3 regions of the Candidatus Flexifilum breve genome follow, and region 1 is predicted to be linked to each of the others. Evidence: riboswitches for the same ligand, from Rfam matches in the RefSeq annotation. Region 1 holds a riboswitch; each other region holds the start of a gene.
What was found. Region 1 has a riboswitch for S-adenosylmethionine ahead of metK (methionine adenosyltransferase). Riboswitches for the same ligand answer to the same signal wherever they lie in the genome.
Positions count from the first base shown of each region.

Region 2: another riboswitch for S-adenosylmethionine. It lies ahead of IPK17_RS14355 (DUF1003 domain-containing protein); the one in region 1 lies ahead of metK (methionine adenosyltransferase).
Region 3: another riboswitch for S-adenosylmethionine. It lies ahead of IPK17_RS01895 (trans-sulfuration enzyme family protein); the one in region 1 lies ahead of metK (methionine adenosyltransferase).

Region 1 covers NZ_JADJPI010000037.1:244,990-249,272, forward strand. The annotation lists gene IPK17_RS32025 (hypothetical protein) at 1-764, opposite strand, end outside; gene metK (methionine adenosyltransferase) at 1,003-2,238, opposite strand; SAM riboswitch class I at 2,312-2,418, opposite strand; gene folE (GTP cyclohydrolase I FolE) at 2,726-3,424, opposite strand; gene IPK17_RS32040 (YveK family protein) at 3,583-4,230, shown strand; gene IPK17_RS32045 (CpsD/CapB family tyrosine-protein kinase) at 4,237-4,283, shown strand, end outside.
Region 2 covers NZ_JADJPI010000015.1:3,038-7,320, forward strand. The annotation lists gene IPK17_RS14345 (nucleoside phosphorylase) at 1-439, opposite strand, end outside; gene IPK17_RS14350 (hypothetical protein) at 447-911, opposite strand; gene IPK17_RS14355 (DUF1003 domain-containing protein) at 935-1,831, opposite strand; SAM riboswitch class I at 1,901-2,006, opposite strand; gene IPK17_RS14360 (hypothetical protein) at 2,109-2,600, shown strand; gene IPK17_RS14365 (hypothetical protein) at 2,757-3,275, shown strand; gene deoC (deoxyribose-phosphate aldolase) at 3,462-4,283, shown strand, end outside.
Region 3 covers NZ_JADJPI010000004.1:239,263-243,545, reverse strand. The annotation lists gene IPK17_RS01905 (Clp protease N-terminal domain-containing protein) at 1-871, opposite strand, end outside; gene IPK17_RS01900 (FHA domain-containing protein) at 901-1,248, opposite strand; SAM riboswitch class I at 1,411-1,523, shown strand; gene IPK17_RS01895 (trans-sulfuration enzyme family protein) at 1,654-2,913, shown strand; gene thrC (threonine synthase) at 3,033-4,283, opposite strand, start outside.

The sequences.
Region 1 (4,283 bases):
TGTGGGCGCAGCAGTTCGTCGAGCGCGCGAATGCCGCCGATGGCGACCAGTCCCGTCGGGATCGGTTGGTTAGCCATGGGCACCGGTTCATCATCGAGCGTGTAGCCCAAGCCGGCAGTCTCCGAGAAGCCCGGCCACGGATCGCGCGAATAATCGCTGTCCGCCATCAGGTAGATCGGCTCCCCGCTGATCGCGTCGGCGGCGAACTGGGTAGCTTCGGCAAAATTGTCGGGCAGGTTGAACAGCGCGCGGACAATCGGTTCAAACGTGAGGCGCAGGTTGTTGATCGGGTCGTGGAGCTGCGTCTCCGACACGGGGATCACGGCGCGGACATCCAGCGCGACGGGTAATTCCTCGTTGATGGGGACATCCAAATCGAGCGCGACGGGCAGTTCCAGCCCCGCGGGCAGCGATAGATTCACGCTGGCGTTGTTGAGCACGCCAACGCCGGGGAGGGTGATGGTTGCGTTCACGACCAGCGGCACGGACTGCGTCAGCACGACGACGGTTTGCGTTTCCAGCGGCACATTGAGCACGACGGGGATCGTATCGCGGACGGGGATTGTCCAGTCGATGGTGGCTTCGTCCAGCCCGACGAAACTGCTGTGCAGCCCAGTGAGCAGCGGCGAGGCGACGTTGTTCTTGATGTCGAAGATCAGCAGGAGCAGCACCACCAGCACGATGATCAGAATCAGATTGACGATGAACGAGAACAGAATCATGAAGTTTTTGATACCGCTGCCGATAGCTTTCAACGCGCGCATAATCGCCCTTACCTTCGTGAATAGTCCGCTGCTGAAACTATACACTAACCCGAGGCAGCGCGGCAATGAGAATAGGTTGACAGTGATCAGTTCACAGTTATCCGTGGCAGAAGCAAACGCGGTCGTCCGATGCGAATTAGAGATACGGGGGTTAAATGGTAGAGGCGCACCGCCGTGCGCCCCTACATCAGTTCTAGTCTTTAACGGTTCACTGAAGACTGTGAACTGTCAACTTCTCCTACAGCCCGGCTTCAGCGCGGAGGGCATCCGCCTTGTCGGTCTGTTCCCACGGCACGCTGATATCATCGCGGCCAAAGTGACCATACGCGGCGACCTGCTTGTAGATCGGGCGGCGCAGGTTCAGGTCGCGGATGATGGCGGCGGGGCGCATGTCAAAGTGCTTGCGGATGATCGCTTCGATCTGTTCATCCGGGATGACGCCCGTGCCGAAGGTTTCGACGGCCAGCGAGGTCGGCTGGGCGACGCCGATGGCGTACGACACCTGCAGTTCAAAGCGCTTGGCGATGCCCGCCGCGACGATGTTCTTGGCGATGTAGCGCGCCATGTACGCCGCGCTGCGATCGACCTTCGTCGGGTCCTTGCCGGAGAACGCGCCGCCGCCGTGACGGGCCACGCCGCCATAAGTGTCGACAATGATCTTGCGTCCGGTCAGGCCAGCGTCGCCGAGCGGGCCACCGGTGACGAAACGACCGGTCGGGTTGACGAAAATGCGCGTGTTGTCGTCCAGCAGGTGATGGGGCACGACGCGCATGATGATCTGTTCAATCACCGTCTTGCGGATTTCTTCCTGCGATACTTCCGGCGCGTGCTGGGTTGAGACGACGATGGTGTCGACACGCTTCGGCTTGCCGTAAGCATATTCGACCGTCACCTGACTCTTGGCGTCGGGACGCAGCCAGTCGATTTCACCGGACTTGCGCGCTTCGGCGAGGCGGCGGGTCAGCTTGTGCGCCAGCGAAATGGTCAGCGGCATCAGTTCCGGCGTTTCGTCGCAGGCGAAGCCGATCATCATGCCTTGATCGCCCGCGCCCGTCGCTTCGATTTCCGCATCGCTCATCTGGCCTTCGCGGGCTTCCAGCGCCTTGTCAACACCCTGCGCGATATCTGACGACTGTTCCTTAATCGAGACCATCACACCGCAGGTGTCGGCGTCAAAGCCGTACTTGCCGCGGGTGTAGCCGATGCCGCGCACGGTTTCGCGGACCAGTTCTTCAATATCGACATACGTGCTCGTGGTGATTTCACCGAAAACGAACACGATACCCGTCGTGGTGGAGCTTTCGCAAGCGACACGCGCATTCGGATCATTCGTGAGAATGGCGTCCAATACGGCATCCGAGACCTGATCGCACATCTTGTCCGGGTGGCCTTCCGACACGGACTCCGAGGTGAAGAAGTACCGTGGGGAGGACATGAAAGTCGAGCCGGCAGCCTGCTGTTGTTGTTGCACCATGAGAGTGTGAGCCTCCAATAAAAAAGACGTTTCTCCGGCAGGGAAACGTCTTCAGCTCAATCACTGATTTATCCGCTCATCTGCCAGAGGTCTTGCTCTGGACGGAATTGGCACCTACCCGGCGCTCCGGGGGTTGCCGCGAGATCAACGAGCCGTTCTCTCCCTCGCTCTTGATGAGTGCAGCCCGACATAACACATCGCAACTGCATTAGGATTCACTATAGCATTGTGTTGTGGCCTTGGCAAGTCAAAAGTGCTTGCGGCCTCTAAATAATGTGTAAAGACCAGCAGCAGACGCAGGGAATATTCAGGTTTTCTATCACATAGGTGGATGTGGGCTACTGGCTGCAGTTTAACTTATGAATAGGGGCGCGGGGAGGCTGTGCCGTCCGGGGCGACCAAAGCACGTAGGGGCGCGCGCCGCCAAACAAAACCGTTGCGGCCCCTACCGTAACCATCGAGAACGAATACCAGCGGGGGGGGGGGGTTAGCGGTGCGCGGTCGGGCGTCCCAGATGCGCCATGAATTCGCCCCGCGTGATGTGATCGGTGCGGAAGTGGCCGAGCATGGCGCTGGTGGTCATGCTCGATTCGTGCTTCTTGACGCCGCGGATCATCGAGCACATGTGCACGCCATCGGCGACGACCGCGACGCCTTGCGGATCCAGCACTTCCTGAATGAAATCGGCGATCTGCCGCGTCATGCGTTCCTGCACCTGCAGGCGATGCGCGAACATGTCCACGATGCGCGGAATCTTCGACAGCCCGACGACTTTGTCGCGCGGGATGTAGGCGACATGAACCACCCCATAGAAGGGCAGCATGTGATGTTCGCACAGACTGTTGAATTCGATGTCGCGGACGATCACCATATCGTCGTAGTCGACATCAAAGAGCGCGCCGTTCAGCAGTTTGGCCGGGTCAGTTCGGTAGCCGTCCAAGAGTTCCTCGTACATGCGCGCGACGCGGTTGGGGGTCTTGAGCAGCCCTTCGCGGCTGGGGTCTTCGCCCACCGCTTCCAGAATCTTGACCATCGACGTTTCAATCTTGTCGTGATCCACAGGCGGCAATCCTAACTCAAAGGCTTGCATAAATTCGGGTGATTGCATTTTGTCGTGCATTACGGTAAGCATATCACCATCATCATGTCTGTGGAAGCGATTCATGTCGCTCAGCAGCTTATCCATTTGACCACCATTCCATTACAGCTTCAGTCCTAGTCACAGCGAATACAGAGTAAAACGGTGACTTAAGAAGGACATGAATTTCAGTCAGGTTTAAGCAAACGTTCACTATTTTGGCGAATGCGGTAGAATTAGGCGGCTTTTGTTTGCGAGGATACTCTATGAACTTGATCGATTATGGGCGCATTCTTCTCCGTCGAGGCTGGATCATGATCCTGCTGGCCATCCTCACCGCGGCCAGCGCGTACCTTATCAGCCGCCAGCAGACGCCCGTCTACCGTTCGACCCAACTGGTGTTGATTCAGCCGGCGCGGACCGACCTCGGCCTGACCGAAGCCCTGATCCGTTTGATGCAGTCCTACCGCGTGTATTTGAGCAGTACCGACCGCGCGCAGCAGGTGATTGACTCCCTTGACCTCGACATGACCCCCGGCGATCTGCTGGGCGCGGCGACTTTCACCGCCGACAGCAACCGCTTCACGATGCAGATCGATATCGACCTGCCGGATGGCGATATGGCCAACGATATCGCCTATGAATGGGGCAGTTTGCTCGTGCAGTACCGCAACCGGGAAAACCAGACCGTGCAGCAGTCGGATCGCATCACGGCGCTGCTGGTGGATCGCCCGCAGTATGGTCTGCTGCGTCCCAACGTCCCGATCAATACGGCGGCGGGCGGGCTGATCGGCTTTGGGCTCGGCGCGGTGATCGTATTCGTGCTGGAATATCTCGAAAGTGCCATTGTGCGCCGCCGCGATGATATCGAACGCTCGCTCGGCTTGCCTGTCTTATCCACCATCCCGGAGTAAACTGACTTGGCGAAAGCAACCCTGATCACCCTGACTGACCCGCGGTCTGCCGC
Region 2 (4,283 bases), on a different contig from region 1:
GGCTGGCCGACACATCGCGGCTCGGCGGCAGGTAGTGATACGACGTGCCTTCATCGCGGATCGCCGTCACGGGCACAACCACATGGCCGACAGCCAGCTCTTTGTTGAGCACACCCGCACCGCCGCACGCGATGATCTTGCTCGCGCCAAGCGCGATCAATTCTTCGAGATACCCCGCGGCCAGCGGCGCGCCCACGCCGGGATGCGCCACCGCCACCCGCCGACCATCCTGCTCGATCACGTACACCGGATTGCTGCCCATTTCGCTGCGCAGCACCAGCACTTGCTCAGCTTCAGCACAGGCCGCCGCGATCACTTCCTGAAAGAAGCACAGGACACAGTATTCCGGCATGCGCTCGTGCCGCCGCAGCAGCTTGTGCGGCTCGATCATCGCGTTGGGATTGCTGTCGTATTCGAGAATCGGATACATGTTCGTCATTGACGCTTTAGCCTTGCAGCTTCTTGAACTCGCTTAACTGATGGGTGTGCGTTTCCATGTCTTCACTCATCGCATCCAACCACCCGCCATACCCCTTAATGCCGCCCGCCTGCTGCGCTGTGAGGGATTCCGCGCGGCTGATGGTGCGCGCGATCAAATCGCGAAACTCACTGAGCGTGCCCGGCCAATCCAAATGTGCCCGCGCCTCGACTGACTGCGCGTTGAATGTATCGAAGTCGTACTCAATCGGTTCGACATTCCCCGCTGCGAACAGGTCATAGCGGCGGTGCAGTTCGACCAGCCACCCGGCTTCGTGCGCGATGATCTGCTTGGGCGACCACCAGCCGCACGCCTCCGACTTTTCGGCCAATTCCGGCGTGTAGGTGTCGGTCACCGCCAACATGTCGCCGCTCACCTTGCGAAATTGCTGGAGCGCGGTCTGGAACTTCTCAAAGGTGTTCACGGGAGGCATCGATCCATCACTTTCTACTCAAATCACGCTTCATTTTCGGGTTTGGAAGTGTTGGGGCGCGCGTGCAGCAGCTTGCCCGGCACCCGCGTTTGCGCCATTTGCTGCACGATCAGCGCCTGAATCTCGTCGAGTTGATCCTGAATATCGCGAATTTCCAGCTCCGCCTTGATGTTCACGCTGTATTCGATGTCGTCGCGAATCTTGTCGCGCGCCGCCTGCCGGTTCTGGCTGATCAACACGAACAGCGAGAGGAAGATCGCTTCCAGTGAGACGATCATCGTCAGCAGGCCGAATGGGAACGGATCAAACGGTTCCAGACCGGGGATGATGTGCATATTCAGCACCATCCACACGGCGAACCACACAAAGTTGAAGTAGACGAAGCGAATATCACCAGCGACCATCGTCAGAAAATCAGAGAGGCGTTCGCCAATCGTCGGCTTGATGACCTCTTCCATCTCTTCGTTGACGTTGCGGGCGACGACGCGGTTGCGCACCAAGACATCGGTCTCGCGGATGCGCTTGCCGAGCATGGCGATCATGTCGAGCGCGGCAGCGGGGTGGGCGCGCACCAGCATGAGCAAGTCGTTCCGGTCAATGACCAGCACCATCGTCTGATCGATGGCGCGCGCGCTCGTGCTGCGGCTCGCGTTGTCGAGCAGCGACAGTTCCCCGAAGATTTCGCCTTTTTCCATGTAGCTGATGGTGACGCGCTCGTGGCTGCGGTCGCGGATGAAGATTTCCACACGGCCCCGCTGCACAATGAACATTGTGCCGCCGGGTTCACCCGCCGTGAAAATCACCTGACCGGGCATGAACGTCATTTGCTCAAGCTGCTGCGCCAGCGCTTCTAGTTCTTGATCGTCCAGCAGTTCGAAGAGTGGAACTTCGCGAAGTAAATTGAGGTCAATGTTCTGCATAGCGCCTTCCCCCAAAAAACAAAAACGCCTCAGGCAGTCAAGACACAGAGGCGCGGGATAGACAGAAATTGCTCATCTTCCAGACCCATGTCTGACGGACTTAGCACCTTCCCGACGCTTCAGGGGTTGCCGCGAGATCAGTGAGCCGTGTCTCTCCCTCGCCTCTTGATGAGATGTTCAATTGAACTTCGAAAATGCATTGTAATCTATCCTGAGATCAGCGTCAAGCGCCGCACAATGCGCTATACTGGAAGTAATGAACGGAGAGGAGTCGGTCATGAAACGTCATACAATCATCGCCGTTTTTCCATCGCGTGGTTCGTTGATTGACGCCGTCGAGCGCGTGAAAGCGCTGGACTATCTGAAGATTAAACACTCTGCGGTCATCGTGAAAGCCGACGACGGCGAAACGGTCGTCCTCGAAGACGACATCAGCGTGAGCGAAGGCAGCATCGCGGGCGGTACGCTCGGGTCGCTCATGGGGGCGCTCGGCATCGCCGGCTTAGGCGCATTCCTGCTGCCGGGCGTTGGCCCGATCATCGCCATCGGCGCGGGCGCGCTGCTCGGCGGCTTGATCGGCGGGGCGACGGGCGGCCTCACCGCCAGCCTGATTGATCTCGGCATCAAAGATGACCAGTTGGACGAATTAGCGGGGCATTTGAGCGCGGGCCGCGTCGCTATGGTGCTCGACGCCGAAGCTGAAGTCGATGTGCTCGGACGTTTGCAGCAAGACCTGCAGCCCTTCGAAGCTGAAATCACCACGCCCTAACCTCCGGGGATGGGAGGCTCTGCCCATCCCTGATCCCCGCAATCCCATGCGGCATTTGTGACACCTGTCACCATGAGATTGGAAGAATTCATTGTTGTAGTATCCAGAGTTGATGTATTCTCAACAGGTACGATCTGGTTGGCAAGGGAATAAACGATGTCGTCTGAACTGGTAGTGGCGATCTTTCCGTCGCGCACCACCCTCACTAAAGCCCTCGATCACCTCATGGGCATCAAGGATCTCCACATTGAGCACGCGGCGATTGTCGCCAAGGCGAACAGTGGGGAGGTCATTTTTCTCGACGATGACATCGGGCCGGATGAAGGCGGAATCACGGGCGGCACACTCGGCGCGGCGATTGCGGCGCTCGGCGTCGCGCAGTTGGGCGCGCTGGCCATCCCCGGCGTCGGGGCGCTGATCGCGGTCGGCGCGGCGGCGCTGGTGGGCGGTCTGCTCGGCAACGTCACCGGGCGCTTAGCCGCCAACCTCGTGGATTCAGGCTTCAAGCCGGATCACGATCATGTGAGTTCACTCTCCGGTCGCCTCGAAGCGGGTCATCCCGCGCTCATTCTGGAGGTCGCCAACGCGCACGCCATCCTCGACCGCCTCAAAGCCGAACTTCAGCCCTACCGCGCCGAACTCGTCGATCAACTGCGCGCCGTCGCGGCGGCGTAAACCGCTTAACGTTTGCACACATGCTTGTAGGGGCGCACGGCCGTGCGCCCCTACGGTAATCCCCACGAAAATCACTGATTGCACCCCGCTTCACACCACCCGTCTATCATTCATCTCCACCCGCCCAAAACGCCGCGGGATCAGGGTATAATCGCTGTAATTCAGTTGATCAGAGGATGAATCCCGATGGCGATCCCCGAAATTCACGCGGAACATGTGAATCACCACAGTGAAGAGCGTAACCCCGGACTGCCGCTCGATCTTGGGTGGGTGCGGAGCGTGCGCGTCAACACCAGCGCCGCCGAGCGCCGCGCCGCGACGCTGGGGACGCGCCGTTCGGTCAAGAAGGACACGCAGGCGGCGTGGCTGCTGCGCGCGATCACCTGCATTGACCTGACCACCCTTTCCGGCGACGACACCCCCGGCAATGTGCTGCGCCTGTGCGCGAAAGCTCGCCAGCCCGTGCGGCAGGACATGCTCGAAGCGCTTGGCGTCGCCGATCTTGGCATCACAACGGGCGCGGTGTGCGTGTATCACAGCCGCGTCGCCGATGCGGTCAAGGCGCTGGAGGGCACGAGCATCCCGGTCGCCGCTGTCTCGACTGGGTTCCCGGCGGGGCAAAGCTCGTTCCGCACGCGCCTCACCGAAATTCAGGACTCGGTCGCGGCGGGCGCTCAAGAGATCGACATCGTGATCAGCCGCGAGCATGTGCTGACGGGTAACTGGGAAGCGCTCTACGACGAGGTGCAGCAGTTCCGCGCGGCGTGCGGCGACGCGCACATGAAATCGATCCTGGCGACGGGCGAACTCGGCACGCTGCGGCATGTCGCGCAGGCCAGTCTCGTCTGCATGATGGCAGGATCGGACTTCATCAAGACCTCGACGGGCAAAGAACCCGTCAACGCGACGCTCGAAGTCAGCCTGATCATGACGCGCATGATCCGCGAGTATCTCGACCGCACGGGCGTGAAGGTCGGCTTTAAGCCCGCGGGCGGCATCCGCACGGCC
Region 3 (4,283 bases), on a different contig from region 1:
GCCAGTCACCGAGGTTGTCCACGCCGATCTTCTGAGCGACCGTCCGCAAGTCCTGTGCGTTGTTGTCCGTCCCAGCGACGAACGTGTATTTCAGCCCGGCGAGGTCAGACGTCTCCGACGTCGTCGGTTTGTCTTCCAGACGCGCGGTGAGCGGCGGCAGTGAATTCTTAACATGCTGCTCGTAGCGCTGCGCTTCATCCAGCACGATATCTGCCGTGTCGATTTTGACCACGACCGCGGCGTCCTCCATGCGATCCGTCCCGATGGGCGTCACCACGAGGATGAGCGCGGCTGTGTATCCGCCCATCAGCCGCCGCTCAACGCGAATCTGACTGTAGCCGTGGAACATGCGCCGCAGCAGCGCAATCGTCTGGTCGGAAAGGGCGAAGGTCCCGTCGAAGTCCTGCCCAAAATCGATCTTGATATAGGACTGGGCGGGAGCGTCGGTGAGGGCCCGCGTGCGCGCCTCGGATCGCAACCGCTCCAGATTAATTTCGAGCTTGCGCAGCACGCGCACGGGGATGCTGTCATTCTCTTCGAGGATCGCCAGCAGCAAATCGCGCTCGTCGATTTCCGGACGGTGCGCTTCGAGCGCGAGGTCGTTGGCGATGCTCAACACGACCTTGGTGCGCGGTGTATCGGGCACGCCCGCCCACAGGCGCTGACGGTTGCCTTTGCCTGTCAAACGGCGGATCGCATCAACCACATACTGCGGCGTTAACCCCTGTTCTTCGAGCAGCGTTCCGGTCAGGCCGCTTTGAATGTCCAGCAGGCCAATGAACAGATGCTCGACGCCGAGGTAGTAGTGATTCATGCGGAAAGATTCTTGCCGCGCATTGATCAGAATGTCTCGAAGCCCAATCGTCGCCATAAGTCTTTGTCTTTGGTCTGTAATCGCGGTTATTCGACAGGCTGAATGCGCATCCACGTGCGTCCGACGCGGAACAATTGGCCGTCGCTCAACGGGATGGTGCCTGTCACGCGCTGGTCATCCACGTTATCTTCGATAAAGGTGCCATTTTTGCTGTCGCAGTCTTCCAGCCACCACCCCTGGTCACGCCGATGCAGTTTGGCATGATACCGCGAACTATAGGTGTCGTTACGCAGGCACACATCGTTGTCTTCCTTGCGCCCGATGGTCAGCGTCCAATCGCCGCCGTCCTGCGACCCAGCGTCATCCCCAAAGGTGAGCAGCAGGCCGTCATCCACGCCGCTCATCAGCATAATGCCGACGTACTTATCTTCCATCGCCACCCTGACCACTGTTATCTGATCCTGCTCTCATAAGTATAGCGGGACTCCTCCGCTTGTGGATAGGTAATGACGGGTGGTCGAATTGCCTGCTTGCCAGCACACCAAAAGCATGCTATAGTCCTCTCCAAGTACGTTAACAAACCCCATAGCGCAACACTCTTATCCAGAGCGAGGGAGAGTACGGCTCGATGAACTCGCGGCAACCCCCACACCAGCCTTATCGGTGCGGGAAGGTGCTAAGTCCGGCAGATTATTCTGGAAGATGAGAGCGTACTTCTGGTGACCCAGGTTACGACCTCAAAGAGACTTCATGCCGAAGTCTCTTTTTATTCCCGAACCCTGCCGTGTGGAGCGAGTGCCACGGTGGGGTTTTATTGTATGGTGTGGAGACAGTCGATCATGCTCAATGGTAACAATCGGGGAAGCAAAACACGTTCAGTCCATGGCGGGACGAAGCGCGCCAAAGCCTACAACTCACTCACCGCGCCGATCGTGCAGACAGCGACGTATACCTTCAGCGATACGCAAGAGCTGATCGATTTTATGGAACGTAAGACGTGGGGCGATGGCGAAGACCGTGAGGAATACGGTCGCTATGGCAACCCGACCGTAACCGCGGTCGAACGCAAGCTGGCGGCGCTGGATGGCGGCGACGATGCCGTGCTGTATTCCTCGGGCATGAACGCGATCACCTCGCTGCTGCTGTCCATTCTCCCGGCGGGGTCGCACATCGTCATCACCGATGACTGTTATCGCCGCACCCGCCAATTCTGTTTGACCTTCCTCAAGCGTTTTGGCATTGAAACCACCGTCGTCCACATGGGTGACTACGAAGCGATGGAAACCGCCATCATCCCCAAGAAAACCCGCATCATCATCTCCGAAAGCCCGACCAACCCTTACCTCCGCATCGCCGACCTTGAACGCATCGCCCAGATTGGCAAGAAGCACCGTGTGCTCACGCTCATCGACAGCACGTTTGCGACGCCGGTCAATCAGCGTCCACTGGAATGGGGCATCGACTTTGTGCTGCACAGCGCGACCAAGTACCTCGCGGGGCACAACGATGTGCTGGCGGGCGTGATTGTGGGGCAGGGCGACCGCATGAAGGCGCTGCGTGACGCGCGCGGTGTGCTCGGCGGCGTGGTTGACCCGCATGCAGCGTATCTGGTGGATCGCGGCATCAAAACGTTGGGCGTGCGCGTACAGCAGCAGAACGAAACGGCGCTCGAAGTCGCGCGCTTCCTCGAAGCGCACCCGTCGATTGACCGCGTGTGGTATCCCGGCCTGAAGTCGCACCCCGATTACACCGTCGCGGCTTCGCAGATGGACGCGTTCGGCGGCGTCGTGACCTTCGAAGTGAAGGGGGACCTCAAGACGACCAGTGATTTCATTGACCGCATGCGCATTCCGTACATCGCGCCGAGCCTCGGCGGGGTCGAAAGCCTGATCGAGCAGCCCGCGCTGATGAGCTACTTCGAAAAGACGACCGAAGAACGCCTTGCGTTGGGCATCAAGGACAATCTGGTGCGCTTCGCCGTCGGCATCGAAGATACCAACGACCTCATCAACGATCTGGAACAGGCGCTGTCCGGCATCCGTGCCCGTCACGAATATCCGCAGATTCAGAACCTGTGGGAAGTCCGCTTCCGCCAGTAACAAGCACAAGACTCGTCGCAAAGACGCAAGGACACGAAGACGCAAAGGAATTGTTCTACTAACTCCTTTGCGTCTCTGCGTCTTCGCGCCTTTGCGTTTAATCTTGGCGTTTCTTGCTTTTATGCTGGCGTTAAGTTCGCGTCGTTGATGACTTCCGCCAGTGACTCGACCGTCGGCTTGGCCGCGAACACCCGGTTCGGGAACGCCGACTCGATGTCGTCCAGCAGCCCTTCATGATACGCAATCGTCGCGTCCGGGTCTTTCAGCACGTGACCCGTCAGGATGCCGACCACCGTCTCATGCGGCTTGATTACCCCATTTTCGACCAGCTTCTTGACGCCCGCCAGTGAACACGCCGACGCGGGTTCGCAGCCGATACCCTGCGCGTCGATCAGCGCCTTGGCATCCATGATCTGCTGGTCGGTGACCTGTTCGACCACGCCTTCCGTCCACTGGAGCGCGCGCACGGCCTTGGGGTAGTTGACCGGGTTGCCAATCTTGATCGCCGTGGCGATGGTATCCGCTTCCATCGGTTGATAGTCAGTGAAACCGTTCTGGTAGGCGCGGTACAGCGGATTCGCGCCTTCCGCCTGAATGATCGCCAGCGACGGCAGGCGGTCGATCAGGCCGATCTCATACATTTCGCGCAGACCCTTGCCAAACGCCGAACTGTTGCCGAGATTGCCGCCGGGCACGACGATCCAGTCGGGAACCTGCCAGCGCAACTGCTGGATCGTCTCGATCATGATCGACTTCTGCCCCTCAAGGCGGAACGGATTGACCGAGTTGAGCACATAAATGCCGAGCTTTTCTGAGATTTCGCGCACGAGTTCGAGGTTGCGGTCGAAGTCGGCGGCAATGCGGATGCACGTCGCGCCATACGCGACCGCTTGCGACAGTTTGCCGAGCGCGATCTGCTTGTTCTGGAACAGCACGATTCCCTGAATACCGCTCCACGCCGCGTACGCCGCCAGCGACGCCGAGGTGTTGCCCGTCGAGGCGCACGCCACCTTTTTCATACCGAGCACCTGCGCCTGCGTCAAGCCGCCCGTCATGCCGCGATCTTTGAACGATCCGGTCGGGTTTTCGCCTTCATGCTTCAGGTACAGCTTCTCCACGCCGACCCATTTGGATAGGCGCGGTGACGGGTAGAGGTTCGTGTTGCCTTCCGGGCGGCTGACGATCAGGGCAGGGTCAACGTCCGGGTAAATCATTTCTTTGTAGCGCCACACGCCGCTGTTATACGGAAAGTCGAGCGTCCCGAGGCGGGAATCGAACAACTCGCGAGTGACAGTTTTACGCAGCCAATCCATGTCGTGCTTGAGATCGAGCAAGCCGCCGCAAGTCGAACAGGTGTAGATGACTTGGTC